2 regions of the Sporomusa rhizae genome follow, and region 1 is predicted to be linked to the other one. Evidence: riboswitches for the same ligand, from Rfam matches in the RefSeq annotation. Region 1 holds a riboswitch; the other holds the start of a gene.
What was found. A riboswitch is a leader RNA that binds a small molecule or an ion and turns the genes downstream of it on or off. The one in region 1 is predicted to bind cobalamin.
Positions count from the first base shown of each region.

Region 2: it holds a riboswitch for cobalamin, as region 1 does, so the genes downstream of both, SRRS_RS05335 (ATP-binding protein) here and SRRS_RS05660 (tetratricopeptide repeat protein) in region 1, are expected to answer to the same signal.

Region 1 covers NZ_CP156925.1:1,288,270-1,298,763, forward strand. Annotated here, with positions in the region: gene SRRS_RS05640 (TonB-dependent receptor plug domain-containing protein) at 1-816, shown strand, start outside; gene SRRS_RS05645 (sirohydrochlorin cobaltochelatase) at 854-1,711, shown strand; gene SRRS_RS05650 (adenosylcobinamide amidohydrolase) at 1,728-2,900, shown strand; cobalamin riboswitch at 3,099-3,281, shown strand; gene SRRS_RS05655 (hypothetical protein) at 3,391-3,549, opposite strand; gene SRRS_RS05660 (tetratricopeptide repeat protein) at 3,645-4,265, shown strand; gene SRRS_RS05665 (AAA family ATPase) at 4,323-5,138, shown strand; gene SRRS_RS05670 (nitrogenase component 1) at 5,125-6,423, shown strand; gene SRRS_RS05675 (nitrogenase component 1) at 6,416-7,732, shown strand; gene SRRS_RS05680 (FecCD family ABC transporter permease) at 7,760-8,803, shown strand; gene SRRS_RS05685 (ABC transporter ATP-binding protein) at 8,800-10,053, shown strand; gene cobO (cob(I)yrinic acid a,c-diamide adenosyltransferase) at 10,285-10,494, shown strand, end outside.
Region 2 covers NZ_CP156925.1:1,166,280-1,176,773, reverse strand. Annotated here, with positions in the region: gene SRRS_RS05355 (energy transducer TonB) at 1-191, opposite strand, end outside; gene SRRS_RS05350 (ExbD/TolR family protein) at 191-601, opposite strand; gene SRRS_RS05345 (MotA/TolQ/ExbB proton channel family protein) at 588-1,223, opposite strand; gene SRRS_RS05340 (VWA domain-containing protein) at 1,256-3,133, opposite strand; gene SRRS_RS05335 (ATP-binding protein) at 3,154-4,182, opposite strand; cobalamin riboswitch at 4,335-4,517, opposite strand; cobalamin riboswitch at 4,713-4,894, opposite strand; gene SRRS_RS05330 (sigma 54-interacting transcriptional regulator) at 5,145-7,049, opposite strand; gene SRRS_RS05325 (methyl-accepting chemotaxis protein) at 7,176-8,009, opposite strand; gene SRRS_RS05320 (MFS transporter) at 8,461-9,780, shown strand; gene SRRS_RS05315 (CaiB/BaiF CoA transferase family protein) at 9,891-10,494, shown strand, end outside.

The sequences.
Region 1 (10,494 bases):
AACAAGGCAGTATATATCCAGGACGAGTGGAAAATGGACCGGCAGTGGAACTTGACCACCGGCATCCGCTATGATGACAACTCAGGATACAAAAGTGAAATTACACCACATGTTACATTAGGGTTCAAGCAAAATGACAAGACCAATTATTATGTTTCATACGGGGAGTTTTTCAATACCCCTACCACCTATCAATTGTGGGATGGTAAACACGGAAACTCTTCTTTGAAACCTGAATCCGGGGATAACGCGGAATTCGGGGTCACGCACCAAATCAGTGACACCGCGACGGTATCGGCCCATATTTTCAAACGTACCGTCGATCAGAAAATTAGCTATAATAACATAACAAAACATTACTATAATCTGGACGCCAATGAAGAATCAACAGGCTGGGATGTTCAGTTTAATAAAAAATTCTCCGATAAGTTCCGTGGTTCGTTAGGGTACACGCATACCCATGTTGACGCCGTGGGTTCTACATCCGAAAATGTGAACGGCTATATTCCCAAACAAGCCTGGAATGTGGGGGTTGATTATACCCAGGGACGGCTTGATATAGGACTTATGGGAAGAGGAATTATTGACAAGGTTGGCAATACCGGATATTCAGCGGTATTTCCTTCGTCCACCTACTGGGTATGGGATATAGGTATCAATTACCAGGTTGACAAAAATGCCAAGGCATTTCTGAAAGTCAATAATATATTTGACAAGTTTTATGCGGAACAATCCAATGTTGCCTGGGGCGCAGCCGGTGAATGGTGGGCAATGCCGGGCCGCAATGTGGTTGCCGGTATAAATTACAGTTTCTAACCTTATAGGATTTGTTGTTTATAAAGGAGGAAATACATTGATACAAGAGCGAGATCAGGCAACAAAGAAAGCCATCTTAGTCGTTAGCTTTGGTACTACCTATCCGGAAACCTTAAAGCTGAATATTGAAAGTAACGAGAATCTAATCCGTAAAGCGTTTCCTGAGTATGAGGTGCGCCGGGCATTTACTTCCCGCATGGTTATCAAACGCTTAGCGGAACGTGACGGCCTTCAGATTGAAAATGAACGCCAAGCCTTAGAACGTCTGCGGGCGGAAGGCTATCAGGAAGTATTCGTTCAACCGTTGCACATCGTGGCCGGAGCCGAGTATGACAAGATCAAGGGAATTGTCAACCATTATGCCCATGCCCAGGACAAGCCGTTTGCCAAAATCCGCTTAGGTCGTCCGCTACTCTATGCAATGGGGCAGGACAACCATCCTGATGACTATGAAATTGCCATAAAAGCCTTGGTAACCCAGTTGCCGGAAACTGATCCGGCAAGTGCCGTTATACTCATGGGGCACGGCGGCATGCATCCGTCCAATGCTGCCTACGGCGTACTCCAACTTAAGCTGGAAGATGCCGGACTGGATAATGTCTTTATTTACACCGTAGAAGGCTATCCGTCTTTACACCGGATAATTGATAAACTACAGCAAAAACAAGTGAAAAGAGTTACCTTGATGCCGTTTATGCTGGTAGCCGGTGATCATGCTGTCAACGACATGGCGGGCGAGGAGGAAGACTCCGCTAAGTCGCAGCTATTAGCGGCCGGCTTTGAGGTTGATGTATATCTTCGCGGCCTGGGTGAAAACAAGGCAATCCAGGATATCTACGTAGCTCATCTTCGGTCGGCGATTACTCACCCGCCGCATGGACATGCTGGCCACTGATAGGGAGAGGAGAACTATGAAAAAATCATATTTGCGACTAGGACTGTTACTAGCCGCTATTTTCTATTACAGCTTAGCTCAGTGTATGGCTAACGAGCGAGTGGATCTATACACATTATCAACCGGTGATACTGTTTACCGGCAAGATACCAGTGTAGTGGTCGCCTTTAAAAAACCTAGGGCTGTGCTAAGTACATCTGTGTTTAATGGCGGCTACCGGGACGATCTGCAAGCAGTATTTAACCATGATATGAAGAAGGCTACCGGCGTAACGGCCGAAAACTACCCGGATTACCTCGGAAATGTTGCGAAAAATTTGGGACTTAATCCTAAACGGGTAACCGGTATGGGTACGGCGGCATCTATGGACAATGTTGCTATCAAGTCGGAAAGCTACCAGACGCTCACAGTGACAGCCATTGTTACTGGCGGCGTGGAAGGCAACGGCGGCCGGGCCGGTGATCCGACGGAATATTTTCTGCCCGGAAAAAAGAGAACCTTATATAAGCCGGGGACCATTAACATCATGTTGATGCTTGATGCCGATATTCCCCCGGCGATAATGGCCCGGGCGCTGGTGACCTGCACGGAAGCCAAAACCGCCGCCTTGCAGGAACTGATGGCCGGCAGCCGGTTTTCAAGTGGGCTGGCAACCGGTTCAGGAACAGATCAGACGATGATCATTACTAATCCGGGTTCATCGCTGTACTTGGAAGACGCAGGCAAACATTCGAAATTAGGAGAGCTGATCGGCCGCACTGTCAAACAAGCGGTCAAGGAGGCTCTGCTGCGCCAGACCGGTTTATCTCCGCAAAAGCAGCACAGTGTGCTGCGGCGCATGAATCGTTACGGTGTTACCGAGGAAACGCTGTACCAGCAATATTTGCAGGAATATGGCATGATTGACAAACAGCGGTTTTCAAAATCCCTGCGGCAGCTCGACAAGGAGCCGGCATTGGTAACCGGTTCGTCCCTGTATGTTCACTTACTGGATCAATTTCAATGGGAATTGCTTACAGGCGACGAATTGACCCAGGCCGGCAATGAACTGCTTGTGTTGACGGCAGGTAAATATCATGTTTCCCCACCGGCAATAGCTTCCGCCGAAGTGATGCCTGCTGTTCAGACCTGGTCTTCCCTGGTAGTGAAGATTCTAGCGGACAGGATACATACGGAATCGCAAGGATAGCAATAGCAGGCAATCAGCAAGCCATGCTTCAAAACTAATTTAAACAGATTTTCTCAATAACCGCCGGACAATCAACAGGCGGTTATTGGCATATCTTGATATTCTGCAAGGAGAGCGCGTTATAGGACAAGCTGCTTGGAGTGAACATATTGACAAAAAAGGTAAATAATGATAGCTTTAAAGATAGATAAGTCATAACTTCATAGAAGTAGGACAGGTGCCCGTATGGGCTTAATAGGGAAGACCGGTGTAACACCGGCGCGGTCCCGCCACTGTAATGGGGAGTGAACCAAGAATATGCCACTGAGACGAGCGTCTTGGGAAGGTTTGGGGAAGCTATGATCCAGAGCCAGGAGAACTGCCTGTTTAAAAATCGCCGTTTTACCCACGAGTGATGGGGAGGAGATTACAGCTGCATCGCTTATTGTGAGTTTTTCAGATAAGTTGTGCTATTTTGCTGAATTTACTCCTGGTCATTGACCAGGAGTTTTTATTTGGTTACACTGAAGAAAAACTCCCGATTGCCATTGCGGCCGGGAGCTTTTTTATCCTGTAGGAAAGTATAACTTTCCGCCTGGATAAGGGCAACATCGGTTTCCACTTTCGCCAAAGGCTCGGCGCAAGCCGTGTTTTCTTTATTAGTTCTCATTTTTTAAACCTCCTTCTGATTGCGACTCTCATAAACCCCCGCCGGAAGCAAGGCCAATTTTATCTAATGACTAAGTTAGTGAAGAGGTGTTTGTGTTGAAAAAAACAATTATATTGGTTCTTTTTGCTTTTATTATGACAAGTATGTCCATAGGGCTAGCCGCAGACAAGAAGACAGATGTTGAGGCAAACCGTAAAGTAATAGCCGCCTGCACCAAAGCGATTACGGCAAATCCTAATAATGCCGGAGCTTATGTAGACAGAGGAAAAGCTTATCAAAACATCAATCAGCTTGAATTAGCGCTGGCCGATTATACATGGGCGATCAAACTTGAACCCAAGAATGCAGGAGCCTATTCAGCTCGGGCGCAGATTTATTATGATACCAAGCGGTATGGTGAAGCGCTGACTGATTATAGCAGTACTATCGAACTGGTTCCCCAGGATATGGAAGCGCATTTTCGGCGGGGTGTATGTTATTACTATACAGACCAGTATGAGCTTGGTATCGGCGATTTAGAGCAGGTTACGGTATTGCAGCCGCAGCATGCGGGCGCCTATTTGGTCAAGGGGGTATGTTACCAGAAGCTGGACCGCAAAGAAGAAGCGATTAAAGCCTATCAAGGGTTACTGGCTAATGTACCGGCGAACAAACAAACTCAAGAAGCCATTGATGCGGCAAAAAAGATGCTTAAAGCGCTGGGCGTGGAGTCCTGACGGCAGTGGCCGGTTATGCGGCATTTTTTGATAATGTAAGGGAGAGGGATTAATTTAATGCAAAAAAAAATTGCCTTTTACGGTAAAGGTGGTATAGGAAAATCTACAACTGCCGCCAATGTGTCGGCGGCTTTAACGGAATTTGGGCATCAGGTTTGCCAAATTGGCTGTGATCCCAAAAATGATTCAACCCGCCTGCTGCTAGGCAGAGTTTGTTCCCAGACTGTCCTGGACATGGTTAAGCAATATGGAGATGCGCTACAGGCCGAACAAATTGTGCATACTGGCTTTGGCGGTGTGCACTGTGTTGAGGCCGGCGGCCCTGAGCCCGGGGTGGGCTGTGCCGGACGCGGCATTATCGTGGCGCTGGAGAAGTTGACAGCTCTGCAGGCTTTGCCTGAAGAGGCTGTTATTCTTTATGACGTACTGGGAGATGTGGTATGCGGCGGGTTTGCCGTGCCTATCCGGGAAGGCTATGCGACGGATATCTATATTGTCTCATCCGGAGAACTTATGTCTCTGTATGCCGCCAATAATATTGCCAAGGGGATAGCAAGGTATGCTGCCAGGGGACCGGTACGGCTTGGCGGTATTATTGGCAACAGCCGGGGCATTGCCAATGAACACGACTTACTTCAGGCCTTTGCCAAAAGGTTAAATACCAGCCTGGTAGCATACATACCGCGGGACCGTATTGTTAATAAGGCCGAGATACATCGTAAAACAGTAATAGAATTTGCGGCAGATTCCGGGCAGGCGGCTATTTATCGTAAGTTGGCCAATTTTATTTGTGAAAATGCGGCGCTTACGGTGCCGACCCCCATGACATTTGCCGAATTAGAGGAAATGGTGCTTACTTATGGTGATGAATAAACGGGCGACAAAAGTCCGCCAACGAAGTTACAGCTGTACTATGCCGGGAGTTTGGCGCGCGGTTTCGCACAATGAGGGGGCTGTGGTTATTTATCATAGTCCGGAAGCATGCGGACATATTAGCAGGGAAATGGATCTGGGGATGCATTTTCGCTCGCTGGCCTTACATCAATTTAATCCGGAACAGTATTCTGCACCGCTGGTCATCAGCGGTTTGCAGGAAGAGCATTCTATTTTCGGCGGAGCCGGACTGCTTAGAGACTGTATTGACAAAGTTGTCCAAAAATACCAGCCCGAGTATATCATGATTGCCAATTCCTGTGTCGCCGGCGTGATTGGTGACGATACGGCGGCTGTGGCCAGCGAAGCGGAAGAGGCTTTGGGGATACCCATTATGGCAGTGCCTTGTTACGGTTATCTGGACGGCGATTATTACACTGGTTTTTACCAGGCGGGTAAGTTACTGGCAGAGCGGTTTATGGTTTCGCAGCCCAAGCTTATCAACACAGTAACTTTGTTAGGTGACCGTGGGGGGCCTAATGGGGTTGATGCCCAGGAAATTAAACGGTTGCTTGCCTATTTTGGTTTAAAGGTATATTGTCATTTCCCGGCTTTTGCGTCATTGGAGGATATTAGACGAGTACCCTTTACGGCTTTGTCTGTGCCGCTCAGTGGTACAAAGTTGTCCTATCCCTGGATTCGCAAGCTGGGACTGGAACTGGATGATACACTAGGGGTGCCCTTCTTTGATGGTGATTATCCGTCAGGCTGGCAGTCGACAACCCGCTGGCTGAAGGATCTTGGCCGGTTTATACAACAAGAGGATACAGCCGAATTGGCTATTAAAATGGAAAAACAGCGCTTAGACAGTCATGTTGCCGAATGCAGCACTGTTTTAAAAGATAAAAAAATTGTCCTGTGTGTTGGCCGGCCGCTGCTGTATTTTGATCCTGCCTGGGTGTTAGAGTTGCTTCAATTATATAGAATAAATGTCACAGGCATTGTTGTGTTGAATGAAATGTTCACGACGGAGCAAGAGCAAACTGTACGGCAGGAATTAGATAAACAAAAAGAGATTGCTGTTTTTTCTGAAGCAGAGGGTCAGGCAGTGTTAGAGGCAGCAGACATTGTAATTACCACCCATGAATTAGCTGATATCCGGAAAAAGCAGCTTTATCTTCCCCTGTTACCGCTGGCTGGAGTTGGCGGCATTATAACGCTGATGACCAAGCTGGTACATTTAGTTAAACGGCATAACCGGCGGGGAGGGATTATGTATGTGTAACACTAAATGGAAAGATATGCGTACCCAGGTAGAGGCCTGTGCTCTTACCGGTGCGGCAGCTTTCTTCGCCGGTATTCCTGATGCGGTATTAGTGGCTAATGGGCCGCTGTGGTGTTATTTTTATGCGCTGCGCCAGCTGGAAAAACAGTGGCCGGCAATCAGTTCGCAATATTATTGTACGCAGGTTGATAATCATGCCGTTGTTTATGGAACCGAAGAATTTTTACTGGAAACGTTACATACAATACGTCGGCAGACCCGTCCGTCTGTTGTTCTGATTGAGAATAGCTGTTCAGTCAGTTTGATTGGCGATGATATTGCGGGGATGGCTAAACAGGCTGATTTGAACTGCCCGGTGGTTTTTGTGGATGGCGGTGGCCTTAGCGGCAGTTTTGGCGCCGGCTACCGCGCTGCTGCCAAAGGCTATTTGAAGCAGGTGCCGTTCAATAGGAAAAGTGCCGTTCAGCCGGGTGCTGTCAATCTGCTGGGCTGCACAATCGGTTATTACAATGGCGCGAATGATGTAGTGGAATTAAAACGTATGCTGCATATGGCAGGTTATCAAGTGCTGGCTTGTCCGGGAGCGGGCAGCCGTATCGACGAAATAGCCAATATGACCAATGCCGCGCTTAATATTGTTGTACATGATGAATTGGGACAAGAAATGGCTAAAATACTCTATGAACAGCATGGTATGCCGTATGTATCGCTGCCGCCGCCTTATGGTGTGCAGGGTTCACTTGCCTGGCTGGAAACTATACATCAGCATATGCCCGTGGCCGGCAGCCAAATGACTGTTGTCCGCAAGGAGGTTAACGCCCTGGAACAGAAACTGCAGTCGTTAACACTGGATATGCAGCGTACTTGGGGTGATCTGTGGTTTGAAAAAACTCTTATTGCCGCGCCTGCCTCTGTTGCATTATCGATGGCTGAGGCTGTCCGTACTGAGTGGCTGGATACAGGTTTGCTGACGGTAGTAGCTTATGACCGGCTGCCGTCTTATCCTGCAGCAAGCAGTATTGATACGTTGTTGGCGGCGGATGGTGACAGCCAACTGTTGGAAAAAGAGTTGGCGGCTTTGGAGGGCGGATTATTATTGGGCAGCAGTAATGAGAAAGCCATACTTCACCAGTGCTCGGTGCCGGATGTAGTTTGTCAGAATATCGCGTTGCCGGTATATGATGAAGTCATTCTTAGTGATCTGCCGTTTATGGGTTTGCGCGGTTCCTGTCATATGGTAGAACGCCTCTGGAACCAATATGTTGCGCGGTGTCAGCGGCACAGGAATTTTACTTCCTGCAGATGTTAACAGAAGATGAAAAGGGCGGAAAAGGTTATGACAGGCAGGATCAAACATAAAGCTTGGTTTTTTTTCGGTATGAGTGCGTTATTATGTCTAGTTGTTCTGTTATCTCTTATTTGGGGGCAGATCAGTGTACCTGCCCCTACTGCGCTGGCTGTTATTGGCAAGCAATTGCACTTGCCCGGTATAGACGGGGCTGGTATTACTCCGGAGCAGACTTCAGTTATTTGGCATATCCGCATGCCCAGGACGCTGGTGGGTGTTTTGGTAGGAGCGGCGCTGGCCGTATCTGGAGCCGTTATGCAAGGGGTGTTTGGCAATCCGCTGGCAGAACCGGGAATTATCGGTGTGTCAAGCGGCGCGGCTTTTGGTGCGGTTATTGCCATCGCGTTAGGAGTAACAGCCAACGGAATTTTTTACATGCCTGTTTTTGCTTTGGCCGGTGCGTTATTGTCGGTTGGGTTGACAGTTGCCTTAGCGATGAGGGGTGGGAAAATTCCGGTGACGATCCTGCTGTTAGCCGGTATTGCCATTAGCATGCTGATGGGGGCGCTAACCTCAGGGATATTGACGTTTATGAATGAATACCGGTTGCGGGAATTTTTGTTTTGGATGGTAGGCGGGTTGGATTACCGCCGTTGGGAGCATGTTTATCTGGCTGTCGGCCCGGTGCTAACCGGTATTATTGTTTTAATTTTATTGGCCAGACATCTCAATATCCTCTCTCTTGGCGAGCAGGAAGCGCGTTCGGTAGGAGTTCCGGTCGCGGTTTTACGGCTGTTATTATTGTTTGTCTCCACCGTAACGACGGCGACTGCCGTATGTGTCAGCGGCACAATTGGCTTTGTAGGTCTCATTGTTCCCCATATTATGCGCCTCTTGCTGGGGCCTGAGCACCGTACTTTGTTACCGGCCTGCGCTTTGGCTGGCGGGTTATTTTTGGTAGCCTGTGATACATTGGGACGTCTTATAATTCCGCCGTCCGAAATTCGGGTTGGTATTATGACCGCTTTACTGGGTGCGCCTTACTTTTTGCATTTGCTCCATAAAACGCAGAAGGGAGGCGGCCTTTCGTGAATACAGCCAATCAGCCAGCTTTAACTGTCGCTAATGTGGGTGTTACTATTGGTGACAAAGTCATTTTGCGGGATGTTTCTTTTACCGCTAATCCAGGGGAGTTTATCGGCATTATCGGGCCCAATGGCGCGGGAAAAAGTACGCTCCTCCGGGGATTGCGCGGTATGGGAGCCATTACTTCCGGCGATATTAAGGTCTTTGGGCAATCTGTACGTGCCATTGGCGACAAAGAACTGGCGCGGATAATTGCTTATATGCAGCAGGAAGTTAATGTCGGTTTTGGCTTTACCGCGCTGGAAGTTGTGTTATCGGGGCGCTATCCTTATCTGAAATGGTGGCAGAACGAGCAGGATAAAGACTATGAGATTGCCAAACAATATATGGCTTTTACCGGCGTCGATGCTTTGGCTGAGAAATCAGTGCAGCAAGTGTCAGGCGGAGAGCGCCAGCGTATTTTGCTGGCAAAAGTATTAGCGCAGGAAACACCGCTTATCTTTCTGGATGAACCGACTGCCAGTTTAGATTTGGTGTATCAGGAAGAAATATTCCGGTATTGTCAGATCATGTGCCAAAAGGGAAAGACGGTGCTGATTATTGCACATGATATCAAATTGGCAGCCAAGTTTTGTTCACGGCTTATTCTGCTGGCTGGCGGGACGATACTTGCCGATGGCAGTCCGTCAGAGGTTATTACCGCACAGCACCTGCAAAAGGCTTATGGCTTGCATTCTGACGTTTTTATTAATAAGGTAACAGGAAATCTGGATATTCACACCTATGAGGCTGCCGGTACGGTTACCGGGAAGCTGCTTGTCCATGTTATTGGCGGCGGCGGTTCCGCCGGATATATTCTGCGGTTGCTGCATGAAAAGTCCTATAATTTGAGCGGCGGCGTATTTCAACAAGGCGATACCGACGCGGATGTCGCGTTGGCCTTCGGTGTACAGGCAATAGTTGGCCGGCCATTTTGTATTATTGATAAAACAAAAGGAAGCGAAAACAGGGAAAAAATTCTTGCTGCCGATGTTACGGTATTGAGCAATCTGTATTACGGACAGCAAAATTTAGATAATCTGGAAGCGGCCTTTGCTGCCAAAAAACTTATTGTTATTGAAGATACAGCGATTGAAGAACGTGATTTTACCGGCGGTAGAGCAACTGCATTATACCGTGGCTTACTAAAACAGCCGCAGGTAGTTGTGCTGAATTCGGTTCAATTTGCAGAACAGATAGCTAGAGAAGGATTTTAGGCGAAGTTTGTACAATATCAGCAGGAGGGTAAGCAATATGTGCCAAAACAACAAACGTCAATATGTTCCTAAAAATTGGCCGGTGGATGGCTTTAATCATTCCCAACAAACAGAGAAACCTAATAATCGATTTCGATCGGCTAAGGTTGTTTTTAAGGTAACAGCTTCATAGTTTCTGGAGGGTGTTTTAAAGCACGGCAGCTGGTGCATTTAGCAAAAAAAATGCTGGATATGAGTGGAACTGCTGCGGAAAGGATGGTTTATATGTCGGAAAGCAAGGGTCTTATTATTGTAAATACCGGAAATGGCAAAGGAAAAACGACCGCCGCTTTAGGTTTAGGTTTAAGAGCCTGGGGACAGGGACTCAGGGTGCTGGTTTTGCAATTCATTAAGGGAAATTGGAAGTATGGCGAATTACAGTCTGCCGCGAGAATGGGAGAG
Region 2 (10,494 bases), 120 kb from region 1:
TCCGGTAATGATGCTCCCCCCGGCGGACTATCCGGCTCATTTGATAATTCCAGTTCAATTAAGGTTTCCGGCGGCTCCACAGGCAGCAAAGCCTTTCCCGCCATCCACCCAATGCTTAGTAGCACAAAACTATGTAGAATAAGCGAAATAATCCAGGCTTTTCGCCACCGTGAGCCTCCTCCCCAATCCATTACTTATCCTTCCTTTCTGTCGCAATAGACACTCGTTGTGCACCTGCCAGCTTTAATTCATCGAGTACGGCTACTACTTTGCCGTATTCAGCCATTTTATCCGAGCGCAGCACAAACACTATATCCCTTTGTTTCGCAAGCTCCAATTGCACCCGCTTTTTAACCAGTTCCAACGGTATCTCTTCCTGCTCAAATAAAATACGGCCTTCTTTCGTAACCGCCACCGCCACACTGAGCGGCTTGTCATTTTGAGCTGAGGCCGCCTGTGGCAAATTAACAGGTATGGTCTGCTGATCAACCATGTAAAGCGTGCTCATGATAAAAAACACCAAGAGAAAAAAAATAATATCAATCATGGGAATGATCATAAGCTTGGGCTGGCGCTCAGTACGCAAGTTACGCATTTTCATGATATTTCTCCTGTTTGATATGCCCCATCACTAAGAGGCAAGTTTGCTCAATATTAGTAATCAGTTGATCTAATCTATGGTTAAAATAGCTGTAGACAAGCATAGCCAAAGTAGCTACACATAAACCGGAGGCAGTGGCAATAAGTGCTTCGCCAACCCCGCCGGTAATCGCATGGGGCTGACCGGATTTGATATTCATAACGCTGAAAGAGCTGATCATGCCGATAACGGTTCCCAAAAGCCCTAATAGCGGCGCAATCGTTACAATGGTATCCAAATGACTTAGATTGGTCCTGAGGCCGGCCACAGCTAAAGCCGCTTCCCCCTCAAGTATAGTTTCCACATTCGCACAGCCACATTGTAAATAGCGAATGCCTTTCGCTGCAACCATAGCGGCGATCCCTTGGGTCTGCCGGCATAATTCCCCGGCCGCCGTCCAGTCGGCGCGTTCCAGTAAAGGGGTAAGCTGTCCAATAAACTTCTGCATGTCGGTGTTCATTTTTTTATAATACAAAAACCGCTCCACACCGATCGTTGCCACAACTAACGAGCAGGCCAAAATCATATACATGACCGGCCCCCCCTTATGAAATACACTAAAACATTCCGCTATAAAGCTCATTTTTTATTCCTCCGTTTTGCGTTTGCCCATTGCTAAGACAAAGTCCTAACAATATGCATAATGTTTTGTTCGGATAGGTCTTGCAGACGGTAATAGGTTGATCCCATCTCCCTGGCCACAACCCGGGCCAGTCCCAGCTTAACAAAATCCCGCTCGGTATCAATAACCACACTATGTACGCCTGCCTTATTTATTTTCCCGGCTACTTTTAAAGCTTCTTCCATCCCGTCACCGCCTGTAGTTGCAGCCGTATTTACCCGGCCATCGGTAACCAAAACCAGTACCGGTTTCATTTCCTGGTCTTTTTGCCGGCGGGAAGCCAGCACTTTCAAAGCGGCTGACAACCCCTCCGCCAAGGGCGTTTTACCACCTGTCGGCAAACGCCGCAGGCATTTTTGGGCCAAATCAACGCTGCGGGTAATGGGCAAAAGCACCTCGGCGGTCTGCCGTCTAAAGGCAATCAAGCCTACTTGATCCCGTTTTTGATAGGCATCCTGCAGCATGGCGCATACGGCTCCTTTGACGGCCCGCATTCGCTCACGCGCCCCCATGGAACCACTGGCATCTACAACAAACAAAATAGTACTGCCAATACGTTTTTCCCGAATTTTTTGCCGCAGATCTTCCTGCTCAATGGCAATGGCACATTTGTCTCTTTTCCGGAACTTCTGATAAGGCGCAGCGGCCCGTAAGGTAGCGTCAAAAGCCAAATCCGTCACCTTGCCGCGCGGAATACCGGAACGCACATAACGCCCCTGTTTGGTATCGGTGCGCGTCAGACTGCGTTTGCCACTGCCGCGGCGTTCCTGACGATCCTGGGGCAAAGATAAATCCATCTTGATAAAAGGAAAGGTAGTGTCTATATCTGCCACTTTCTCCTGATCGCCGCCCTCATTCTGCGGCTGGTCAGCAGGCGGATCGCTCTGCTCCCGGGACTCATCCTGCCGGTCATCAGGCGAATCGGCCGGCGGTGGTGGCTGATTGTCTGATTGGTCTGGCGGATTCTCATCAGGAGGCTGCTGTTCATTTTGCTCTGGTGGTTCCGGCGGCAGCGGCTGCTCTTCCTGTCGCATGCGCTGCGGCAATACATAGCAAGCGGCTTCCTCCAGATCGGCTGGCAGCAGATAGGTTCGTCCGGCAAGCGCCGCAATAGATCTTGCTGCTTCTAACAGGAACAGTTCAGCCCGGTGGCCTGCCGAATTGGCCTTGGCACACATTTGCGCCGAAAGCTGCATCATTGCTTCCGCTATCGCAATTTTAGGCAGCAACCTTTTAGCAGTTGCCACCTGTTGTCTGATTATTTCAGTATCTGCCGCATACCGCTCTACAAATTCTGCAGGGTTTGCTTCATAGTCAAGTATTCGCCGCACAATCTCCGCCCGTACAGCTTCATCCCGCTCCTTACTGACAGCAGCATATAAGCCAAACCGGTCTAAAAATTGCGGCGATAGAGTTCCTTCTTCCGGATTCATAGTACCCATGAGGATACAAGCTGCTTTATGCAAACAGGAAATCCCCTCACGTTCCACCCGGTGCTGCCCGGTGGCCGCCGCATCTAAAAGACTGCCCAAAAAATCGTGGCGCAGTAAATTAACTTCATCAATATAAAGAATCTGGTTATGGGCTCTGGAAAGTATGCCCGGCAAGAAGCGGCGCTCACCCTGTTCCACAGCATACTGCATATCCAGGCCGCCAAACACCATATCCTCCGTGGCATTAAGCGGCAATTCAATAATTCGGGTTTGTCCGGTGATTTCTGTCAGCGAACGAACCAGCGTTGATTTGGCGGTACCCTTTTCTCCTGCTACCACAACCCCGCCTGCTTTCGGATTGACGGCAGCTATGAGTAACGCTCTCTTGACAGCTTCCTGACCGGCAATCGCCGCAAAAGGAAATATCATGCGTTGCATATTATCCTTCCTCTCGCCCGCTATTGTTCGGCAAATATGGCTTCGACTTTATCCCAGTCCAGCGTTCCGTCCTCAAATGGGCGCCGTCGCATCCGGTGAGGCAGCGCCAAGTGGGCGGCTTTTTTTACGTCCTCTTTTTCCACTTGCACCCGTCCGGCGAAAGCTGCCAGCGTCATGGCAGTCTTAATTACGGTAATGTCAGCCCGGTGGCCATCAACATCAAGGGCAATAGCCAGCCTGGCAACAAGCAGGAGCAGTTCATCGCTGATAGTTACCTGGGGCAGTAAGCCGCGTGCCTGCATGATACTCGCTGCCAGTTTTTCCTGTTCTTCCTGATACTGCTGAGCAAAGGTATCTGTATCCTGTTCATAGGCTAACCGCCGTTTGATAACTTCCACCCGCCATTCTGGCTTGTTTTCTCCGGCCACGGCCACCGATAAGCCAAAACGGTCTAAGAGCTGCGGCCGGATATCGCCTTCTTCGGGATTCATCGTGCCGACAAGCACAAAGCGCGCCGGGTGGGAATAGGACACACCCTCGCGTTCGACCGTGTTAACCCCCATGGCGGCGGCATCCAACAGCACGTCAACAACATGGTCATCCAAAAGATTAATTTCATCCACATATAAAATATTGCGGTTGGCCTGAGCCAAAATGCCGGGATCAAATTTCTTTTCCCCGTGCTTGATAGCGTGTTCAATATCCAGTGTGCCAACTACCCGATCCTCGGTAGCACTTACCGGCAGCTCCACCACCCGCATTTTAACTGACTGAGTAGACAGTTGTTCTTCTGCTCCGGCTTTATCCCGGCAGTTGTCACACAGATGGCCAGGGTCCGCCGGATCGCAGTGGAACGGACAGTTTTTACTTACTTCCATGGCAGGCAATAAATCGGCAAGCGCTCTAACCGCGGTTGATTTGGCTGTTCCTTTTTCCCCTTTAATCAGAACTCCACCCAACAGGGGGTTAATTACATTTAATATAAGTGCCTGTTTCATATCTTCTTGTCCGACGATAGCAGTAAACGGATACACTGCAGTATGTTTCAAATCGATTCATCTCCTTATTGACTTCCTATGTGTGAAGTTGACTGCAAAAGAAAAAAGAGACCTTCGTTTACCTAAGTACGGAAGGTCTCTTGACTAAAAAGCATGCAAAAATACATCTTATATATAATCCCCTCCCCATGCCTCGTGAGTAAAACGGTGACTGACAATTAGGCAGTTCTCCTGGCTCTGGATCTTTGCTTACTTAAACCTTCCCGGGATCTTCATCCCAGTGGTGTATCTTAAGCTTGCTCCCCATTACAGTGGCGGGACCGCGCCGGTATTTCACCGGTCTTCCCTATTAAACCCTTACGGGTACCTAACCCTGTTATTCTGTTTTGAAAAAAATTATGCTTTAGCAGGATGAAAAGCTCCCGACTGTCAAAGCAACCGGGAGTTTCCTACAGCAAACTAATAAAAAACTCCTGATATCAACTATCAGGAGTGAATTAGACTAAATCGCACAGTTCTTGAGATTAATCCAAGAATATGCTTAGCTGTAATCCCCTCCCCATAACCGCGTGGGTAAAAAAAACGGCGATTGTCAGCTAGGCAGTTCTCCTGGCTCCGGATCATAGCTTGCTTAAACCTTCCCAAAACAATTGTTCCAGTGGTATATCTTAAGCTTACTCCCCGTTACAGTGGCGGGACCGCGCCGGTATTTCACCGGTCTTCCCTATTAAGCCCATTAGGCACCTAACTCAATAATATTAAAATTTCATTACTTCTCATACTACAGAACATCACATAGTTTGTCAATACTTTGCTGTGATTTTTCGCACAAGCCGTGCCGCAAATAAATACGTTTCTACCAGCATCTTTATCTTTATAGACAATCATTTTGTTACTATTTCATACTGATTATCTCCCTGATCTCAATATCTCAGGTTTGATGGCTACTCACTATATGGGGATGAATTGATGTTTACCGCATTTCTTGCAACCCGGGAGCCATCCTGGACTTTTCAATTAGGTAACCGCCTCTCACGGATTTTTTTTAGTTTACGGGTAAGGGTTGACCTTCCTATCCCCAGATGAGCTGCGGCTTGTTCTAGTGTCTTGTGTTCAGCAACAGCTTTTTGGATCAACTCGTGCTCGAACTCTTTTACTTGAGGGCGAATTTGTGAGATATCGTCTTCAAAAGAAGTAGCCACTGCTCTCAATATGTTTGGTGCCACCAATCGTAGAAAGTCTTTAACATCTTCTTCCGGCTCAAATGAATCCACAAAAAAAGCTAAGCGTTGGATAGTATTCTGCAATTCCCGGATATTGCCAGGCCACGTATACTTTTCAAAGTATGGCAATATCTTAGCGACGATTGGTCTCAGTTGATGCTTATTTTCGGCGGGGAGAAAGTGTTCGCATAAGTGTTTGATATCTTCACGGCGGTCAGCCAGTGTCGGAAGTTCGATCCAAAGTACATTTAGCCGATAGAAAAGATCTTCCCTGATAATATTCTTTTCCAGTAAGTCCTCTGCACTTCTATTAGATGCTGCTATAACACGGATATTTATTGGAATTATTGATTCTCCGCCAATTCGCAATACTTCACGTTCCTGTAGAACACGCAGAAGACGTGTTTGCATTTCGATAGGAAGAGCATCGATTTCGTCTAAAAATATGGTTCCGCCATGTGCCAGTTCAAACAAACCGTGCTTGCCTTTACGGCGGGCCCCCGTGAATGCACCCTCCTCATAACCGAACAACTCGCTTTCCAGAAGCGTGTGGGGTAAAGCTCCGCAATTAATAGCTACAAAAGGATTTTTTGCACGTTCACTTGCGTTGTGAATACTCTGGGCAAAAAGTTCTTTGCCTGTTCCTGATGCTCCATAAAGCATTATAGATAGGTATGACTGAGCGAAATTTTTTGCTATTTTCTTCTTTATTTCCAATGTTTTCGATACTCCGATAATATCTGAAAAAGTTGCTTTAGCTTTAAATTGACTTTGCGCCGTCAATTCTTTCCGGATTTTGTGCTCAGCTTGCACGACTTTTGAAGACTCCATAAAACTAGCAACAGCACCTACAATTTTTGAACCGTATCTTACCGGAACGCGGTTGGTAAGTATGCGAGTATTACCGGTATCTTGGAGTTCACCCTCTTCAGATTGTCCCGTTTGAAGAATATGATCAAGTCTGGAATTCGGTACTATTTCGGCAATGTTTTTGCCAATTACTTCTGTGGCGCGAATATTCAGTGTTTTTTCTGCTGACTTATTAAATATTTCAATTTCGCCATGAGCATCTACGGCAATAATCCCGTCATAGGTTGCATCCAAAATAGCTTCCAGTCGACGTGATTTTCTGGTTTCTTCCCTTCGTAGTGAAGCCAATCGATCTGCTTCAAGAAAGGCTGATTGTAATGTTGCACGATTCGTTTTTAAAAAAACACTTGGTAATCCAACCTTCTGGGCATAGGCAACAGAAGCCCCGCCCCCAACTATGCAGTAGTTTTCGGAAGCAAGTGAAGCAATTCTTCGCTCTAGAGTTTTTAAATCAGTAATTATAACTTCTGTAATAGAAATATCCAAAACTTTTTCCATCAGGGATAATCCAATATACTGATCGCTATATGATGTTATCGCGATTCTTCTGCAATACTGCCGGGCTTCATTTAATGCAGCTAAAATTTCATAAGGCCCAGTATTAACAGGAATAACCGGCATGGAAAATTTCTCAGCCAGAAATTTGGCCGTACCACCACGGCTCATGAGTATATCAATTGGCGGGCCGTTCAAGGTTTCTATAATTTTACTTGCTTGTTCCAGCCACCCCTCATAGAACTCTACCGTTAGTCCTAGTTCTTCTGCAACTGCTTGTGCCATAACAGATAGTTCTTTATTCGTAGAGATGAAAATAATACGATTCATAGGATCCCTCTTTTCGACGATGATTGGTAAAAATTTATGGGTTCCGAAAGTACTTTTTGTTAACGCTATTTATTACTATATATCATTTTAATTAACGGTCAAAGTAGCTTTAAATCTATTCGAAAATTATTCGCAAAGTTCGTTTGCTACATTATTCAGTTCACCCGCTAATACGCTTACCTGCTGTGTAATAGCAGTTAGGTTCATCAGGGCAGTTGCAATGCTGACAATTGCCTCTTCAACTGCACGAACTTCTTCTACTATTTTTGTGCTGTTTGATTGGATGATAGCAACAATATCCCCGACGTTTTTTACAGATAAAGTTCCGCTGGTGGCTAGTTTTCTAATTTCCTCGGCTACTACTTGAAATCCTCGTCCATAAGCGCCGGCTCTTGCAGCTTCGATACCCGCATTTAGACTAAGCAGATTTGTTTGTGAGACAATTCCTTTTAGCAACGATAATACTTGCTCAGTTTCTTTAGCCTGTATTTGGGAGTCTCTTGCAGTTTGAAGCAATATCCGGCTTACGGAAGCAATTTCTTCTGTTTGGCCTGATACTTTTTCGCATATTTGTGCTATTGATTTAGTTTGAGTATTTAATGCATCTGCCAGTTGCCGGGTCATCTCATATTTATCAACAGTTATTGATGTGGCGAATGCTCCTACCACCTCGCCGTCCTGACTTAGAATTGGAGTAGCGCAGCCAATATAGGGTAAACCACGGGCCGATTGGTCAACCTTCATAAACACTTTTCGTTTTTCCTTCATGGCTTTGTCAACAAGACTACCTTTACGAATCGTTTCACCCACAGGAATGTTTAAATTGAGATTTTCTGCTGGCTTGTAAACTAAGTATTTTTCCCTGTTGGTGATTGTTATACCAACATTGTAAGGTAATGATTGCAAAAAAATAGGGTACGCAAGTAGAATAGAGTTAAGAATACCTGGTTCTGGATGCAATTTTTCTTTTCCTCCTTAGCGTGCATGTGATATGCCATAAGATTAAAGCATTTTATATCTCAAGATTATTTCAATGCATTTTTCATGCCAATAATATGGGTAAATCCTTTTTTAGATGACAGGCTAATTTTACTTTATACTAACTGGGAATTTTTAAATTTCTACTCATAGAATTATGCAAAATGATAAGTTGCATCAGGCTCACACATGAGCCTGAATTGTTTAAGAAAAGGCTCGTTTATGAGCCTTTTCTTTTTTCTCGACAAAAAAATATGCCTAAAACCGGTCGTTAGAGAATTGGCATGCTTCTTGCTTAGTTATAGTGTGACTGCAGTCTGAGAATAATGCTCCAAAGGAGGGGTGATAAACGCGAAAGAGGACGTACTGTATGGGACCTAAAACTTATCGTCCAGACTAAATACTAAAATTTATTAAAATGGAGGGGTTCAGAATGAATGATAAGAGAACCGGATACCGCTGGGTCATTATGGCATTGCTTTTCATACTTTATACGGTAGCCAATGCTGATAGGGCAAACATCGGTTTTGCATTACCCTATCTCCGTAAAGAATTTGCGATGAGTAATACTGAGGCAGGTGCTATCATTAGCTTATTTTTTGCAGGGTATGCACTTATGCAGATTCCTTCAGGTTTCTTGGTAAAAAAATTTGGTATGCGGACAATGTTTACTGTTGGCATGTTTTTTACTTCATTATTTACTGGCATGATCGGCATGGCAAACTCTATTCTTGCCCTTAAAGCTCTACGCGTGGGGGTAGGGGTGGTAGAAGCGCCAGTTGCGATTGCCTGTACAACTGCTATCAATAATTGGTTTCCGCCTAAAGAAAAAGGAACAGCATCAGGTATTTTTCTTGCCGGATCCAAAGTTGGTCCTTTGATTGTTCCGCCGCTCTGTGCGTGGATTATCTCAATGTGGGGATGGCGGGAGATTTTCTACTTTTTTATGGTTCCTGGGCTGCTATTATCTATCGCATGGTACTTATTGGTAACTAATAAACCTGCCGATAATAAATTTGTTTCAGCGGCTGAGGCCGAATACATAGCAGATACTACGGTAGCTCAAAAACAAGAAGGAAAAAAACGCGAATACAAGCTCTGGTGGGTAGATAAGATTGTACGTGCAAAAAAGGTTGATCTCCTTGGAAATTCGTCGCAGGTATTTAAATGTTGGGACATCTACGGAGCTGCCATTGGTTATTTCTTTATGGTGGGTATCGTAAGTGTTCTTATGTCTTGGCTGCCAACTTACCTGGTTACAGTAAAGAAATTCGCCATTATGAAAACGGCTTTAGTTTCATCAGCGCCTTTTGCCGGAACCGTTGTAGGTAATTTTGTAGGCGGTTGGGTTTCGGACAACATTTTAAACAAGCGCCGTAAGCCTATGATGATGGTTACCGCTCTATCAACAACTGTCATGATGTATTCGCTGATAAATGCGCCTGCTGATGCAACTCTACTGGCAATATTGCTTTTCGCAACAGGATTCTTGCTTGCTTTGGGATATTCGGCATTCATGGCTTATCCAATGGGCCGTGTAAATAAAGAAAGCTACCCGGTTGCTTTTAGCATTGTCAATACAGGCGGACAATTAGGTGGAGCAGGCGCACCTTTATTTGTAGGTATGATTTTAGATAAGTTTAACTGGGATGCGGTGTTTTTATCTCTGGCAATCGGTTCATTGATATGTCTGGCTGTTGTTTCAAGCATTATTGAACCAGTGCAAGATCCATTAGAGCGACCTAATTTCTAAACATTAAACCGCTATAATAACAAGTTTGGATCTGAGCGGAAGCTTACCCAAAAAGTAAGACTCCCGCTCAAGCTGGACAAGCTTATATATTTTTTTAGGGGGAGGAAAATATGTTAACAAATATGAAGACGGCAGGTGCATTGGAAGGAGTAACAATACTTGATTTGACAAGAGTTTTAGCAGGCCCCTACAGCACAATGCTATTAGCCGATATGGGAGCAAATGTTATCAAGATTGAAGAACCTATCAAAGGTGATGATACCCGCCATTTCGGACCGTTTCGAAATGACGAAAGCATTTATTATATCACCAACAACCGTAATAAAAAGGGGATTACTTTAAACCTAAGGGATCCAAAAGCAAAAGAAATGTTTAAAGAAATGGTCAAGAAGGCTGATATTGTTACGGAAAATTACCGCCCAGGCACTATGGAAAAACTGGGACTCGGCTATGATGTACTGAAAGAAATAAATCCCGGAATCATATATGCTTGTATATCTGGTTTTGGCCATTATGGACGCTATAAAGAGCGCCCGGGCTATGATATTATTGCTCAAGCCATGAGTGGACTAATGAGTACCACAGGTTGGCCAGGCGGACCTCCCACACGAACAGGTACAGCAACCGGCGATGTATTAGGAGGGTTATTTATGGCAATCGGTGTGTTGGGAGCCCTGCATTATCGCCAAAGAACCGGCGTGGGACAAAAGGTTG